Regions from separate parts of the Nocardiopsis sp. iso_40 genome, predicted to be linked through region 1. Evidence: predicted binding sites of a transcription regulator. Region 1 holds the regulator's gene; each other region holds the start of a gene.

Region 1 (4,342 bases):
GGCCGCCGCCGTCGAGGTGGGTGACGCCCTTGCCCGGCAGCGTGATGACGTGGCCCGAGTTGGTGCCCGGACGCAGGTCGATGTTCTCGGTGCCGTCAAGGGTGTCGAAGGAGAAAGATGCGCCGAGCGCCGCCGCCGTCATCGGCACGGTGATGGTGCAGTGCAGGTCGTCGCCGCGGCGCTCGAAGGTCGGGTGGGCCTTCTGTACGACTTCGAGGATGATGTCGCCGCGCGGTCCGCCGTTGGGACCGACCTCTCCCTCGCCCGCGAGCTGGATGCGGGTGCCGTCGTCGACCCCGGCGGGGATCTTGACGGTGCGGGTGACCTTCTCGCGCACCCGGCCCTCGCCCGCGCAGTCGCCGCAGGGGTTGGTGATGACCGAGCCCTGGCCCGAGCACTGCGGGCAGGGGCGCGAGGTCATGACCTGCCCCAGGAAGGAACGCGTGACCTGGGACACCTCGCCCTGGCCGTGGCACATCTCGCAGGTGGTCCGGTGCGAACCGGCCGCCGTGCCCTCACCCTGGCAGGTCTCGCACAGGATGGCGGTCGGGAAGGTGATCTCCTTGCTGACACCGAAGGCGGTCTCGACGAGGTCGAGTTCGATGCGGATCTTGATGCTGCGTCCGCGCCGAACCCTCTCCCGGGGCCCCCGGCCGCCGGGCTGACCACCGCCGAAGAAGGCGTTCATGATGTCGTCGAAGGCGAATCCGCCCGCGCCGCCGAACCCTCCGGCACCACCGCCTCCTCCGCCGCCGGGGGCGAAGGGGTCGTGACCCATGTCGAACATCCGACGCTTGCTCTCGTCGGAGAGGACCTCGTAGGCCTGGGTCACCTCCTTGAAGCGATCCTGGGTGGCGGGGTCCGGGTTGATGTCCGGGTGGAGCTCGCGCGCGAGCCGCCGGTACGCCTTTTTGATCTCGTCCTTGGACGCGTCGCGACGCACCCCGAGAACCTGGTAATAGTCTCTGGCCACTGAGTTACTGTCCTGCCAAAATCTGTCCGACATACCGAGCCACCGCACGGACGGCGCCCATTGTCCCTGGGTAGTCCATACGGGTGGGTCCCACCACACCGATCTTGGCCAGCGACTGGTTTCCCACACCGTAGTCGGCCGACACGATGGAGGTGGACCGAAGGCCCTCGTGGAAGTTCTCCGCGCCGATGCGCACGGTGAGCATAGAGGGATCCTTCGCCTCACCCAGCAAACGGATGAGGACCATGTTCTCTTCCAGTGCTTCGAGCACGTCACGCAGGCTGGCTGCGAAGTCGACGGCCGCGAGGTTGGCGGTGCCCGCCAGGACGATCTTCTCCTCGCGACGTTCGACGAGGCTCTCCAGCAGAACCGACAGGACCGCGACCGCGACCGGGCGGTCCTCCGGGGCCACCTGCGCGGGCAGGTCCTCCACCGCGTCCGGTACGTCGCCGAGGTGTTTTCCGGCGATGGCGCGGTTGAGCATGGCGCGCAGGTCGTCGACGACGCTCTCGCTGACCGATCCCAGCCCGTCGATGACGCGCTGTTCGACCCGTCCGGTGTTGGTGATGACGACCATCATGATGCGCTGGCCGCCGAGCGGTACGAGTTCCACGTGCTGGACCGAGGACCGGGTCAGCGACGGGTACTGGACGATCGCCACCTGCCGGGTGAGCTGCGCGAGCAGCCGTACCGTGCGGGCGACGATCTCATCGAGGTCCACGGCACCGCCGAGGAAGGACTCGATGGCGCGCCGCTCGGCCGCCGAGAGCGGTTTGACCGAGGAGAGCCGGTCGACGAAGAGCCGGTACCCCTTGTCCGTGGGCACACGCCCCGCACTGGTGTGCGGCTGGGCGATGTACCCGTCCTCCTCCAGGGCGACCATGTCGTTGCGGATGGTCGCCGGGGAGACCCCGAGGGGGTGCCGGTCCGCCAGCGCCCGGGAACCCACCGGTTCGTTGGTGTTGACGAAGTCCTCTACGACGGCACGCAGGACCGCGAGCTTGCGCTCGTCCAGCAACTCGCCACCTCCTGGCACTCCAAGGTCTTTAGTGCTAATTCTATGCCCGACCGCAAACCCGTACTGCTACCCGTCGGTAGTAACGTGCCGGGGGCCGGTTCCTCTTCCCTGACGGGCGGCGGCGTGCGCCACCCGGCCACGGGGGTTCGCACCCCTTTCGCCAGTAGACTGCACCACCGTGGCTACCAAGGGAAACGGCCGCTACGGCCGCGACGTTCTGGCGGGAGACTGGCGGCGTCCGAGGAGGGGCGCGGTACGCGAGATACCCCTCAGCCGCGACCTCGTCGTGGAGGACGCCGACGAGAGTTTCTGCGGGGCCGTGGTGTCCTGGGACAAGGCCGCGGTGACCCTGGAGGACCGGGGCGGCCGCCGCCGCGTGTTCGACCTGGGCCCGGCCGCCTTCCTGGTGGACGGGGAGCCGGTGACGCTGGTGCGCCCGGCCACCGCGCCCGGGGGGCCGCTGCGCAGCGCCTCCGGCTCGATCGCTGTGACCGGCGCGCGGGCGCGCACCGCCCGGGAGAGCCGGATCTACGTGGAGGGCGCGCACGACGCCGAACTGGTCGAGAAGGTCTGGGGCCACGACCTGCGCGTGGAGGGTGTGGCCGTCGAGTTCCTGGAGGGGGTCGACGACCTTCCCGCGGTGGTGGAGGAGTTCTCCCCGGGACCGGGGCGCCGGCTGGGGGTCCTGGTGGACCACCTGGTGCCGGGTTCCAAGGAGAGCCGGATCGCGGACCGGGTGCGGGGCGGGGACGTGCTCGTGGTCGGGCACCCCTTCGTGGACGTGTGGCAGGCGGTGCGTCCGGGTGCGGTGGGGATCACGGCGTGGCCCGAGGTACCGCGCGGCCTCCCCTGGAAGGAGGGGGTCGTGGACGCCCTCGGCTGGCGGATGGAGACGGGTGAGGCCTGGCGCCGGATCCTGGGCTCGGTCCGCGGCTACGGAGACCTCGAACCGTCGTTGCTGGGGCGGGTCGAGGAGCTCATCGACTTCGTCACGGGCCCCCACCCTCCGCAACACTAGGATTGGCCCCGCCGCTTCGTCTGCCGGGGCCTCGGACCAGGGTGGTCCGGTTCCGCCGGACAGCACCGGCCTCCGGCCCTCCGCGGTCGTCGGTACGGCCCGGTGGACCGGGCAGCACAAGCACACGCCCATCAACAGCGGAGCCGAGGAAGAGCATGAGCGAGACCCCGCCCAACCCCCCGTCCCCTGACGACGATCAGGGGCAGCAACCGCCGCAGGAGCCGGGGCCGCAGCCCCAGCCGGGTTACGGGCAGCAGTCCCAGCAGCCGGGGCAGCCCGCTCAGCCTCCGCAGCAGCCCTACGGCCAGTCCAGCGGCGCGCAGCCCGGCTACGGACAGCCCACCGGCGACCAGCCGCCCTACGGGCAGCAGTACGCGCAGCAGCCCTACGGCCAGCCGCCCCAGCAGCCCCACGGCCAGCCGGGTTACGGGCCGCAGCCGGGACAGCCCGGCCAGCCTCCGCAACAGCCCTACGGCCACCCCGGCGGCACCCAGCCCGGCTACGGACAGCCCACCGGCGGCCAGCCGCCCTACGGGCAGCAGTACGCGCAGCAGCCCTACGGCCAGCCGGGCTTCGGGCCGCAACAGCCGGGACAGCCCGGCCAGCCCCCGCAGCAGCCCTACCAACCCGGGGCCTACGGGCAGCCGCAGCAGGCCGCCCGGGACGGGGGCAACGACGTCCTGGTCGCGATGCTGGCCCACCTGTCCGGTTTCGTCATCGCCTGCATCGGCTGGCTCCCGCCGCTGGCGATCTACTTTGCCAAGCGCAACCAGTCCCCGTTCGTCCGCCACCACGCCTCCGAGGCGGCGAACTTCCAGATCACGATGCTGATCCCCTACGTGTTCGCTGGCGTGGTCTTCTTCGGCCTGGGTATCTTCTTTCCTAGCCTCTCCTGGATCGGTTACCTGCTCATCGCCCTCGTATGGATCCTTTCCATCGTCTTCGGCGTCATAGGAGCATCAGGAGCGAACAAGGGAACGTGGTACCGCTATCCGGCGAGTATCCGGCTCCTGAAGTAGAACCAAGTCCCCCAACACCGAGGAATCGTCATGTCCTATCCGAACAGTCCGAACCCGGAGGACCCCTACGGTCAGGGCGGCCAGCCCGGCCAGGGGCCGTCCGGCGGCTACCCGCCCCCGGCGGGCGGCCAGCCCGGCCCGTACGACTCCGGCCAGCAGCCCGGCGGCTACCCGCCGCCCCCGGGAGGCCCGCAGCAGGGCGGCTACCCCGGCCAGGGCGGCTACGGGCAGCCGCAGCCCGGGCAGCCCGGAGGCTACGGCGTCCCTCCCGGCCAGGGCGGCTACCCCGGCCAGCACGGCGGCTACGCGCCCGG
Region 2 (4,342 bases), 2.4 Mb from region 1:
TGACCGACGAGGTCCGTCCGGGCGGCCGGGCCCGGTAACGGCGAAACCGGGCGGCCCCCTGCGGGGACCGCCCGGTCGTCGCGGGCGAGGTCGCGTATCCGGACCTCATGCGCCTACGGGCCCGAGGGCCCGGGTGTCACGGACCTGCTAGAAGTCCATGCCGCCCATGCCACCGGTCGGGTCGCCGGCCGGGGCCGCCGCCTTCTCCGGCTTCTCGGCGATGACGGCCTCGGTGGTCAGGAACAGACCAGCGATGGAGGACGCGTTCTGCAGAGCGGAACGGGTGACCTTGGTCGGGTCGATGACGCCGTCCTTGAACAGGTCGGTGTACTCGCCGGTGGCGGCGTTGAGACCGAAACCGGGCTCCAGGTTCTTGACCCGGTCCGCCACGACGCCGCCCTCGAGGCCGGCGTTGACCGCGATCTGCTTGAGCGGCTCGGCGATGGCGCGACGCACGATGTCGGCGCCGATGGCCTCGTCGCCCTCGAGCTCCAGCTTCTCGAACGCGGGGACGCTGGCCTGCAGCAGCGCGACGCCACCGCCGGGCAGGATGCCCTCCTCGACCGCGGCCTTGGCGTTGCGGACGGCGTCCTCGATGCGGTGCTTGCGCTCCTTGAGCTCCACCTCGGTGGCGGCACCGGCCTTGATGACGGCCACGCCGCCGGCCAGACGCGCGAGACGCTCCTGGAGCTTCTCACGGTCGTAGTCGGAGTCGGTGCGCTCGATCTCGTTGCGGATCTCGTTCACGCGACCGGCGATGGCGGTGGCGTCACCGGCACCGTCGACGATGGTGGTCTCGTCCTTGGTGACGACGACCTTGCGGGCGCGGCCCAGCAGCTCCAGCTCGGTGTTCTCGAGCTTGAGGCCGACCTCCTCGGTGATGACCTGGCCGCCGGTCAGCACGGCGATGTCGCCGAGCTGGGCCTTGCGGCGGTCACCGAAGCCCGGGGCCTTGACGGCGACGGACTTGAAGGTGCCGCGGATCTTGTTGACCACGAGGGTCTGCAGGGCGCCGTCGGCGACGTCCTCGGCGATGACCATCAGCGGGCGGCCGGACTGCAGGACCTTCTCGACAACGGGCAGGAACTCGTTGTTGTTGGAGATCTTGGAGTTGACGATGAGGATGTAGGGGTCCTCGAGGACCGTCTCCATGCGCTCGAGGTCGGTGGCGAAGTAGGGCGAGATGTAGCCCTTGTCGAAGCGCATGCCCTCGGCGAGCTCCAGCTCGAGCCCGAAGGTCTGCCCCTCCTCGACGGTGATGACGCCTTCCTTGCCGACCTTGTCCATCGCCTCGGCGATGGTCTCACCGATCTGGGTGTCACCGGCGGAGATGGAGGCGGTGGAGGCGATCTGCTCCTTGGTCTCGACGTCCTTCGAGAGGTTGCCGAGCTCCTCGTTGATGCGGGCCACGGCGGACTCGATGCCGCGCTTGAGGCCGATCGGGTTGGCGCCGGCGGCGACGTTGCGCAGACCCTCGCGGACGAGGGCCTGGGCCAGGACGGTGGCGGTGGTCGTACCGTCACCGGCGACGTCGTCCGTCTTCTTGGCGACCTCCTTGACCAGCTCGGCCCCGATCTTCTCCCAGGGGTCCTCGAGCTCGATCTCCTTGGCGATGGAGACACCGTCGTTGGTGATCGTGGGGGCGCCCCACTTCTTCTCCAGAACGACGTTGCGACCCTTCGGGCCGAGCGTGACCTTCACGGCGTCCGCGAGCTGGTTCATGCCACGCTCGAGGCCGCGACGGGCCTCCTCGTCGAACGCGATCAGTTTGGCTGCCATTGAGTTCTTGTCCTCCCGTGACCGGGCTGATACGCGATGGGACGAGGCGTGCGCCCGCGACGGACGACCGCGTCCTACCCGGCAACCCTGCTGCCGGAGGGCCACGGTCTCGCAGCCTCGATCCGGTTAGCACTCGGTAGAGGTGAGTGCTAACCACTCCCTTTTTTAGCACTCGGCCATGGAGAGTGCAAACGATGTGGTCACGATTTCCCTACCCCCGGACACGCCTCCCACCTGCACGGACAGCCTGTTATCTGGTGATTTGAGCGTTCGGCGAACAGATGACGAACCCTGGGTGCGCATCCGAGGGGATCCCCGTGGGACCCACAGGCCCCACCGACCCCACCGACCCCACGGGCCCCGTCAAGGCCCCGGGCAGGCGCGACGGGGGTCAGGTGCTCGGTCGGCGCAGGGAGCGCGCGCACGCCGCCGGCGCCGGAAGAGCCGGCCCGGTCGCGGCTCCCCGGACACGTTGAGGGGGCGGGTGCAGTCGGCACCCGCCCCCTCAACACGGTTCGTGCGATCAGCAGCCCCCGGCGACCGCGGGGATGATCGAGACCTGCTGACCGTCCTTGACCTCGGTCTGCAGGCCCTTCTCGAAGCGGACGTCCTCGTCGCCGACGTAGACGTTGACGAAGCGGCGGACCTTGCCGTTGTCGTCGAGGATGCGGGCGCGGATGCCCGGGTGGTTGGCCTCCAGGTCGTCGAGGATCTCGGCGAGGGTGCCGCCCTCGGCGGTGACCTCGGAGGCGTCGTCGGTGTAGGTGCGCAGGATGGTCGGCACGCGGACGCTGGCGCTCATGGTGTTCGTACTCCTGGGAAGTGGGTGCGGCGGGATACGGCCGGGGCTCGCCCCGGGGCGGCGGTTCAGGCCAGGCCCTCGGCCTTGAAGGCGTCCAGGGACGGCTTGATCGTGGCGGTGACGCCCGAGTCGACGGCGTTGAGGGTCTTGAGCCCGTCACCGGTGTTGACGATGACCGTCTCGGCCTCGGGGTCGAGCCTGCCCTCGCGCACCAGCTTGCACAGGACGCCGGTGGTCACGCCGCCCGCCGTCTCGGCGAAGACGCCCTCGGTCCGGGCGAGGAGCTTGATGGCGTCGACGATCTCGTCGTCGCCCACGTGCTCGACCGAGCCGCCGGTGCGCTGGGCGATGTCCAGCACGTACGGGCCGTCCGCGGGGTTGCCGATCGCCAGGGACTTGGCGATGGTGTCCGGCTTGACCGGCTGGATCACGTCGTGGCCGTTCTCCCAGGCCCTGGCGACCGGGGAGCAGCCGGTGGCCTGCGCACCGAACACCTTGTAGGGGCGGTCCTCGACCAGGCCGACCCTGATCAGCTCCTGGAACCCCTTGTCGATCTTGGTGAGCTGGGAGCCGGAGGCGATCGGGATGACGATCTGCTCGGGCAGGCGCCAGCCGAGCTGCTCGGCGATCTCGTAGGCCAGCGTCTTGGAGCCCTCGGCGTAGTAGGGGCGCAGGTTGACGTTGGTGAAGCCCCAGCTCTCCCCGGCCTCGTCCCCGATGAGCTCGGAGCAGAAGCGGTTGACGTCGTCGTAGTTGCCGTCGATGGCGACGACCTTGCCGCCGTACACGGCGGCCATGACGACCTTGCCCTCCTCCAGTCCGGCCGGGATGAACACGCACGACTCGAAGCCGGCCCGTGCGGCGGCGGCGCCCACGGCACCGGCGAGGTTGCCGGTGGAGGAGCAGGAGAGGGTGGTGAAGCCGAAGGTGCGGGCGGCCTCGACCGCGATAGCGACTACGCGGTCCTTGAAGGAGTGCGTGGGGTTGGCCGAGTCGTCCTTGACGTGCAGGGACCTCAGGCCGAGTTCGGCGGCGAGGCGGTCGGCGCGCACCAGCGGGGTGAGGCCGGGGTTCATGTTCGGCAGCTCGGCCACGTTGTCGGGGACCGGCAGGAGGGAGCGGTAGCGCCAGATGTTCTTGGGGCCGCTCTCGATCTCCTCGCGGGTGACGTTCCCGAAGTCGTAGGCGATCTCCAGGGGGCCGAAACAGAACTGGCAGGCGAAGATCGGCGTGAGTTCGTACCGCTCGCCGCACTCCCGGCAGGACAGGGCGGTTCCGGGTCCGAAAGCGCGAACGGAGGTGGGTTCAGCGGCGGTAATCGCCATGGCGAGGCGTCTCCCCTCATCTTTCCTGGTGGCCACCTTGACCCCAGGCCGGAGTTGGCACCTGCCTCGACGGGTCCGCGGTGGTCGCGTCCACATGTCGAGATGGTTGCCGGGGCTTCGCAGGGCCGGTCCCTCCACCCCTCTGGATGAGCAATATGAAGTTGTCGCACTTCCGCTTGGAGAGCGCACCGTCACTGTAACGGACGTGTTGACCGGTTTTCCACGACGGGTGATCCGGATTACACCATCCTTCTCATATCGTGAGACACGATGAGACGGCGCCGCTCACGGGGCCGCCGCCGCGCCCGCCGTGTTTCCGCCCTGTGACGGTCTCCACCATTGACCTCGGGGGTGTTTGGGGCCCCTGTCCACAGGCGAGACCTAGGGGCATGTTCCGCGGGCGCACAGCCCGCCGCGCAACGCCCCGGGGAAGCGT
Region 3 (4,342 bases), 2.5 Mb from region 1:
CCGAGTTGTCGAAGCCCGGCAGGGACACCGGGGAGGTCACGGGTTCGGCGAGCACGGTCCCGTGCGCCTGGATCAGGTCCAGCTCGGTGGCTTCGGGAGTGGCGACCAACCCCAGAAGATCAAGGATGTGCTGTTCGACGCTCTTCATGGGTCCTTCCGGGTTGTGTACGCGCGGGGAGCGCACCACCCGTCACGGCGGGTGGCTCCGGTCCCATTCTGACTTCCTCCCTGACCTGAACAACGGGGCATCCTCCGGGAGACCAGATGACCACCCCCGGGGCGGGTGTCCCGGATCCGGCGCCGGGTTCAGCCCCGGAGCTGCGCCTGACGGTCCACGAACTCCTTCAGCCAGGGCAGGAGTTCGTCGGCGAGGTCGGGGCGGCGGCAGGCGAACTCGACCACGGTACGGATGTACTCGGCCTTGTTCCCGGTGTCGTAGCGGTTGCCGCGCAGCAGCACCCCGCGCACCCCTCCTCCGTCCTCCGGGCTGGTGCCGGCCAGTTCCTTCAGGGCGTCGGTCAACTGGATCTCACCGCCGCGCCCGGGCGGGGTGGTGTGCAGGATGGGGAAGACCGACGGGTCGCACACGTAGCGGCCGATGATCGCCCAACGGCTCGGCGCGTGCTCGGGAGAGGGCTTCTCGACCAGGTCGGTGACGGTGACGACGTCGTCCTCGCCGGTGGCCTCCACCGCCGCGCAGCCGTAGAGGGAGACCTGTTCGGGTTCCACCTCCATGAGCGCCACCACACTGCCGCCGTGCCTCTCCCGAACCTCGATCATCCGGCGGAGCAGGTCCGCGGACTCGATGAGGTCGTCGCCGAGGAGGACCGCGAAGGGGTTGTCGCCGACGTGCGCCTCGGCGCACAGCACCGCGTGTCCCAGTCCCCGCGGCTCGCCCTGGCGGACGTAGTGGACCTGGGCGAGCTCGCTGGACTCGCGGACCGACCTGAGCTTGCCCTCCTCGCCCTTGGCCGCGAGCGCCTCCTCCAGCTCGTACGCCCGGTCGAAGTGGTCCTCGATGGAGCGTTTGCTGCGCCCGGTGATCATCAGGACGTCGCGGAGCCCGGACGCGACGGCCTCCTCCACCACGTACTGGATCGCGGGCTTGTCCACGATCGGCAGCATCTCCTTCGGCGTGGCCTTGGTCGCGGGTAGGAATCGGGTGCCCAGACCCGCCGCGGGCACGACCGCCTTGGTGACGGGGGCGGAGTGGTTACGGGGTCGCGTCTGGTCGGTGTCTGCGCTCATGAACGGCACTTTAGGACAGACGAAGCGGCTTACGCGGACGAACGCGGTCCGATGGCCGAGAAGTCCCCGTCGTTTCGGGTGAAGGCGTGCAAAACGCAACCGGGCGTTCACCCCCTCGGGGCAGGGCCGTGCCCCTTCGGAGCGGACCGGACCGGGTGCCACACTGGGCCCATGAGTGCCCCGAACGGTCGGAGCCGACCGGACAAGCGCGAGCTGCGCGCGCGCCTGCTCACCGCACGGCGGGCCAGGAGCGCGCCCGAGCGGGAGCGGGCGGGCTCGGCGGTCCGCGAAACCCTCCTGGGACTGCCCTGGCTGGCCGGGGGCGCAACCGTGGCCTGCTACTACTCCGTCGGCGGTGAACCCGGCACCCGCACCCTCGTGCACGCGCTGTGGAAACGCGGCACCCGCGTCATCCTCCCCGTCTTCCTCCCCGACGGCTCCCTGGACTGGGCGGTCTTCGACGGTCCCGACAGCCTCGCACCGGCCGGGCGGGGCCTGGTCGAACCCGTCGGGCGCCGGCAGGGGCCGCGGGCGCTGGAACACGCCGACGCGGTGGTCTGCCCGGCGCTGGCCGTGGACCGGCGGGGGAACCGGATGGGCCGCGGCGCGGGCTGCTACGACCGGGCCCTGGCCCACAAGGGCCCGCGCACCCCGGCGATCGCGGTGGTCCACGACGAGGAGTTCGTCGGGGAGCTGCCCACGGAGCCGCACGACCGTCCCGTGGACGCGGTGGTGACCCCGGGCGGCGGACTGCACGTGTTCGAGCCCGGCGCGGCGGTCTGGTCCGCCGGGTGAGCCGGTTCCGGCGGGACCGGAGCGGGGATTAAGCCGACCACCCGGAGCGTTGTTGCTGGCGGTCGTGTCCCGAAGAGGTCCGCGACCCCACACCCCGACCGGTACGTCCGCCTCGGACGCCCCTCCCGGGCACCGGGCCCGCCGTGCGGTCGGCCTCCCGGAGCACCGGGGTCGGCGCGGAGCGGGTGAGGGGCTGTCGCGCCCGTGTTCGGCGAACGCGTACTATTTAGCAGTCAACGGGTGTGAGTGCCAGCAAGGAGGACCCGGAACAGTGCCTACGTACCAGTACGCGTGCACCGAGTGTGACGCCCAGATGGAGGTCGTGCAGAGCTTCAGCGACGATTCGCTGACGGTCTGCCCCGAGTGCGAGGGACGCCTGCGCAAGGTGTACTCCGCGGTCGGCATCGTCTTCAAGGGTTCGGGCTTCTACCGCACCGACAGCGGGAAGAGCACGACGAACAGCTCTGCCATGACCGGCTCCAACTCCGCCGACGGCGGCGCGGAGAGCAAGGGCGGCACCGAGGGCGGGGACGGCGGCTCCACCGACTCCGCCAAGTCCGCCTCGGACTCCGGCTCCAGCACCCCCGCGGCCTCCACCACCGGTGGCAGCGACAGTTCCAGCAGCAAGAGCACCAGCGGCAGCACCGCCGCGACCAGCAGCTGAGCCACCGCACCGTTGACCGCGGACGCGCCGCCGAGACCCCTCGGCGGCGCTTTTTGCCGCCTCCGCCCGGGAGCGGACCGCGAGGCCGGTCCGCGCGGCGTCCGGGGTGCGGCCCCGGCAGGTTTCCCCGGCCGCCGGCGAATTCACCCTGTGGACAACCCACCGGAGCGACCCGGACCGGCCTAGCGTTACGGGCATGGCCCACACCCCGCCCCTCTACCGGCACCGGCGCGGCCTGGTCCGCCTGCTCGACCGGTACCGGCGCGCCGTCGCCGCGGCGCTGACCGCCCTGGCAGCGATCAGTGCCGTCCTCGTCCTACGGCCTCCCCCCGAACCGAGTACCGACGTCCTCGTCGCCGCACGCGACCTCGACGCCACGGCGCCCCTGTCGGAGGGGGACCTCACCGTCCGCTCCCTACCGGACCGCTCCGTTCCGGACGGGGCGCTGGCAGCGGAGGAGCCGACCACCGGGCTCGCGCCGAACGCGCCGCTGCGGCGGGGCGAGGTACTCACCGACGCACGTCTGAGCGACCCTCCGGCACGCCCCTACGGGCCCGGTCTGGTGGCGGTCCCGGTCCGGGTGGCCGACCCGGGCGCGGTCGGCCTGCTCTCCCCGGGCAGCCGGGTGGACGTGCTGGCCGCCTCGGGCCACGACGGGTCGGGCGGCCCGCCCTCCCGAGCTGGTCCGGCGGTCGAGGTGGTAGGGAACCGTCCGGTGCTCGCGGTGCCCTCCGAGAGCGACGGGGGCGGGGAACGGGGAGCGCTGATCCTCATCGCCGCCACGTCGGAGGAGGCGAGGGCACTGGCCGGGCACGCAGCCACTTCACGACTGTCCGTCACTATCCGCGGTTGACCGATGACCAAAGGTGGTGAAAGCTGTCGGGGCGCCCGACCGGGCACATCAGAAACCACGAACACGTAGGGCAGTTCCATGGAAGGCTTCAAGAAGTTCCTGCTCCAGGGCAATCTGGTGCAGTTGGCCGTAGCGGTCGTCATCGGCGCCGCCTTCGCCACCCTCATCTCCGCGTTCACCGAGGGGTTCGTCACCCCGCTCCTCGGCATCTTCGGCGGCGTCCCCAGCTTCGCGGACCTCTACTTCGAGATCAACGGCAGCCAGTTCCTGTACGGCGCCTTCGTGGACGCCCTGATCTCGTTCCTGATCACCGCCGCGATCCTCTACTTCTTCGTGGTCATGCCCATGGGCAAGCTGATGCTGAGGTTCGCCAAGGCGGAGGAGGCCGTCACCCGCACGTGCCCCCACTGCTGCACCGAGATCAACAAGAAGGCCACCAAGTGCGCCCACTGCACCAGTGAGGTCGCACCGGAGGCCGCGGTCTAGGAAACAGGGCCGGGAGTCCGGCCCCGCACGCGTGAGGGCGGCCCCGCGGGGCCGCCCTGACGGTTCGGCCGACGGTACCGTCGGCCCGGGGCGCGTCCGGTGAACGCGCCCTAACCCTCGTACTCCCAGTGCCAGGGCTCGAACGGGCTGGACTTCGCCCAGGCCGGGTGGATCCAGTTGTACTTGGCGCCGTGGGTCTCCATCCAGTTCCACCGTTCCGAGCGGAAGTTCTGGATACCGCAGCCGAGGTCGAGCGCCTGGCCCAGACCGTGGTTACTGGTCCCGGGGACCGCGGC

The links. The regulator HrcA, encoded in region 1, represses chaperone genes, less so after heat shock. The targets are predictions, from matches to a motif close to TTGGCACTCTCNNNNNGAGAGTGCCAA.
Region 2: a site for HrcA is predicted at 1,945-1,971, ahead of groL (chaperonin GroEL). Genes of this name have one in related genera too.
Region 3: a site for HrcA is predicted at 2,270-2,296, ahead of AC0VYD_RS03490 (FmdB family zinc ribbon protein). Genes of this name have one in related genera too.

Annotation. Positions count from the first base shown of each region.
Region 1 covers NZ_CM149666.1:4,307,623-4,311,964, forward strand. Annotated here, with positions in the region: gene dnaJ (molecular chaperone DnaJ) at 1-973, opposite strand, end outside; gene hrcA (heat-inducible transcriptional repressor HrcA) at 978-1,991, opposite strand; gene AC0VYD_RS18800 (DUF3097 domain-containing protein) at 2,170-3,009, shown strand; gene AC0VYD_RS18805 (DUF4870 domain-containing protein) at 3,699-4,028, shown strand; gene AC0VYD_RS18810 (DUF4870 domain-containing protein) at 4,059-4,342, shown strand, end outside.
Region 2 covers NZ_CM149666.1:657,004-661,345, reverse strand. Annotated here, with positions in the region: gene zwf (glucose-6-phosphate dehydrogenase) at 1-38, shown strand, start outside; gene groL (chaperonin GroEL) at 148-1,779, opposite strand; gene AC0VYD_RS02855 (ubiquitin-like small modifier protein 1) at 2,303-2,581, opposite strand; gene thrC (threonine synthase) at 2,647-3,906, opposite strand; SAM riboswitch class I at 3,920-4,059, opposite strand.
Region 3 covers NZ_CM149666.1:802,054-806,395, reverse strand. Annotated here, with positions in the region: gene glp (molybdotransferase-like divisome protein Glp) at 1-148, opposite strand, end outside; gene galU (UTP--glucose-1-phosphate uridylyltransferase GalU) at 307-1,248, opposite strand; gene AC0VYD_RS03495 (5-formyltetrahydrofolate cyclo-ligase) at 1,420-2,043, shown strand; gene AC0VYD_RS03490 (FmdB family zinc ribbon protein) at 2,315-2,707, shown strand; gene cpaB (Flp pilus assembly protein CpaB) at 2,904-3,560, shown strand; gene mscL (large conductance mechanosensitive channel protein MscL) at 3,639-4,046, shown strand; gene AC0VYD_RS03475 (D-alanyl-D-alanine carboxypeptidase family protein) at 4,157-4,342, opposite strand, start outside.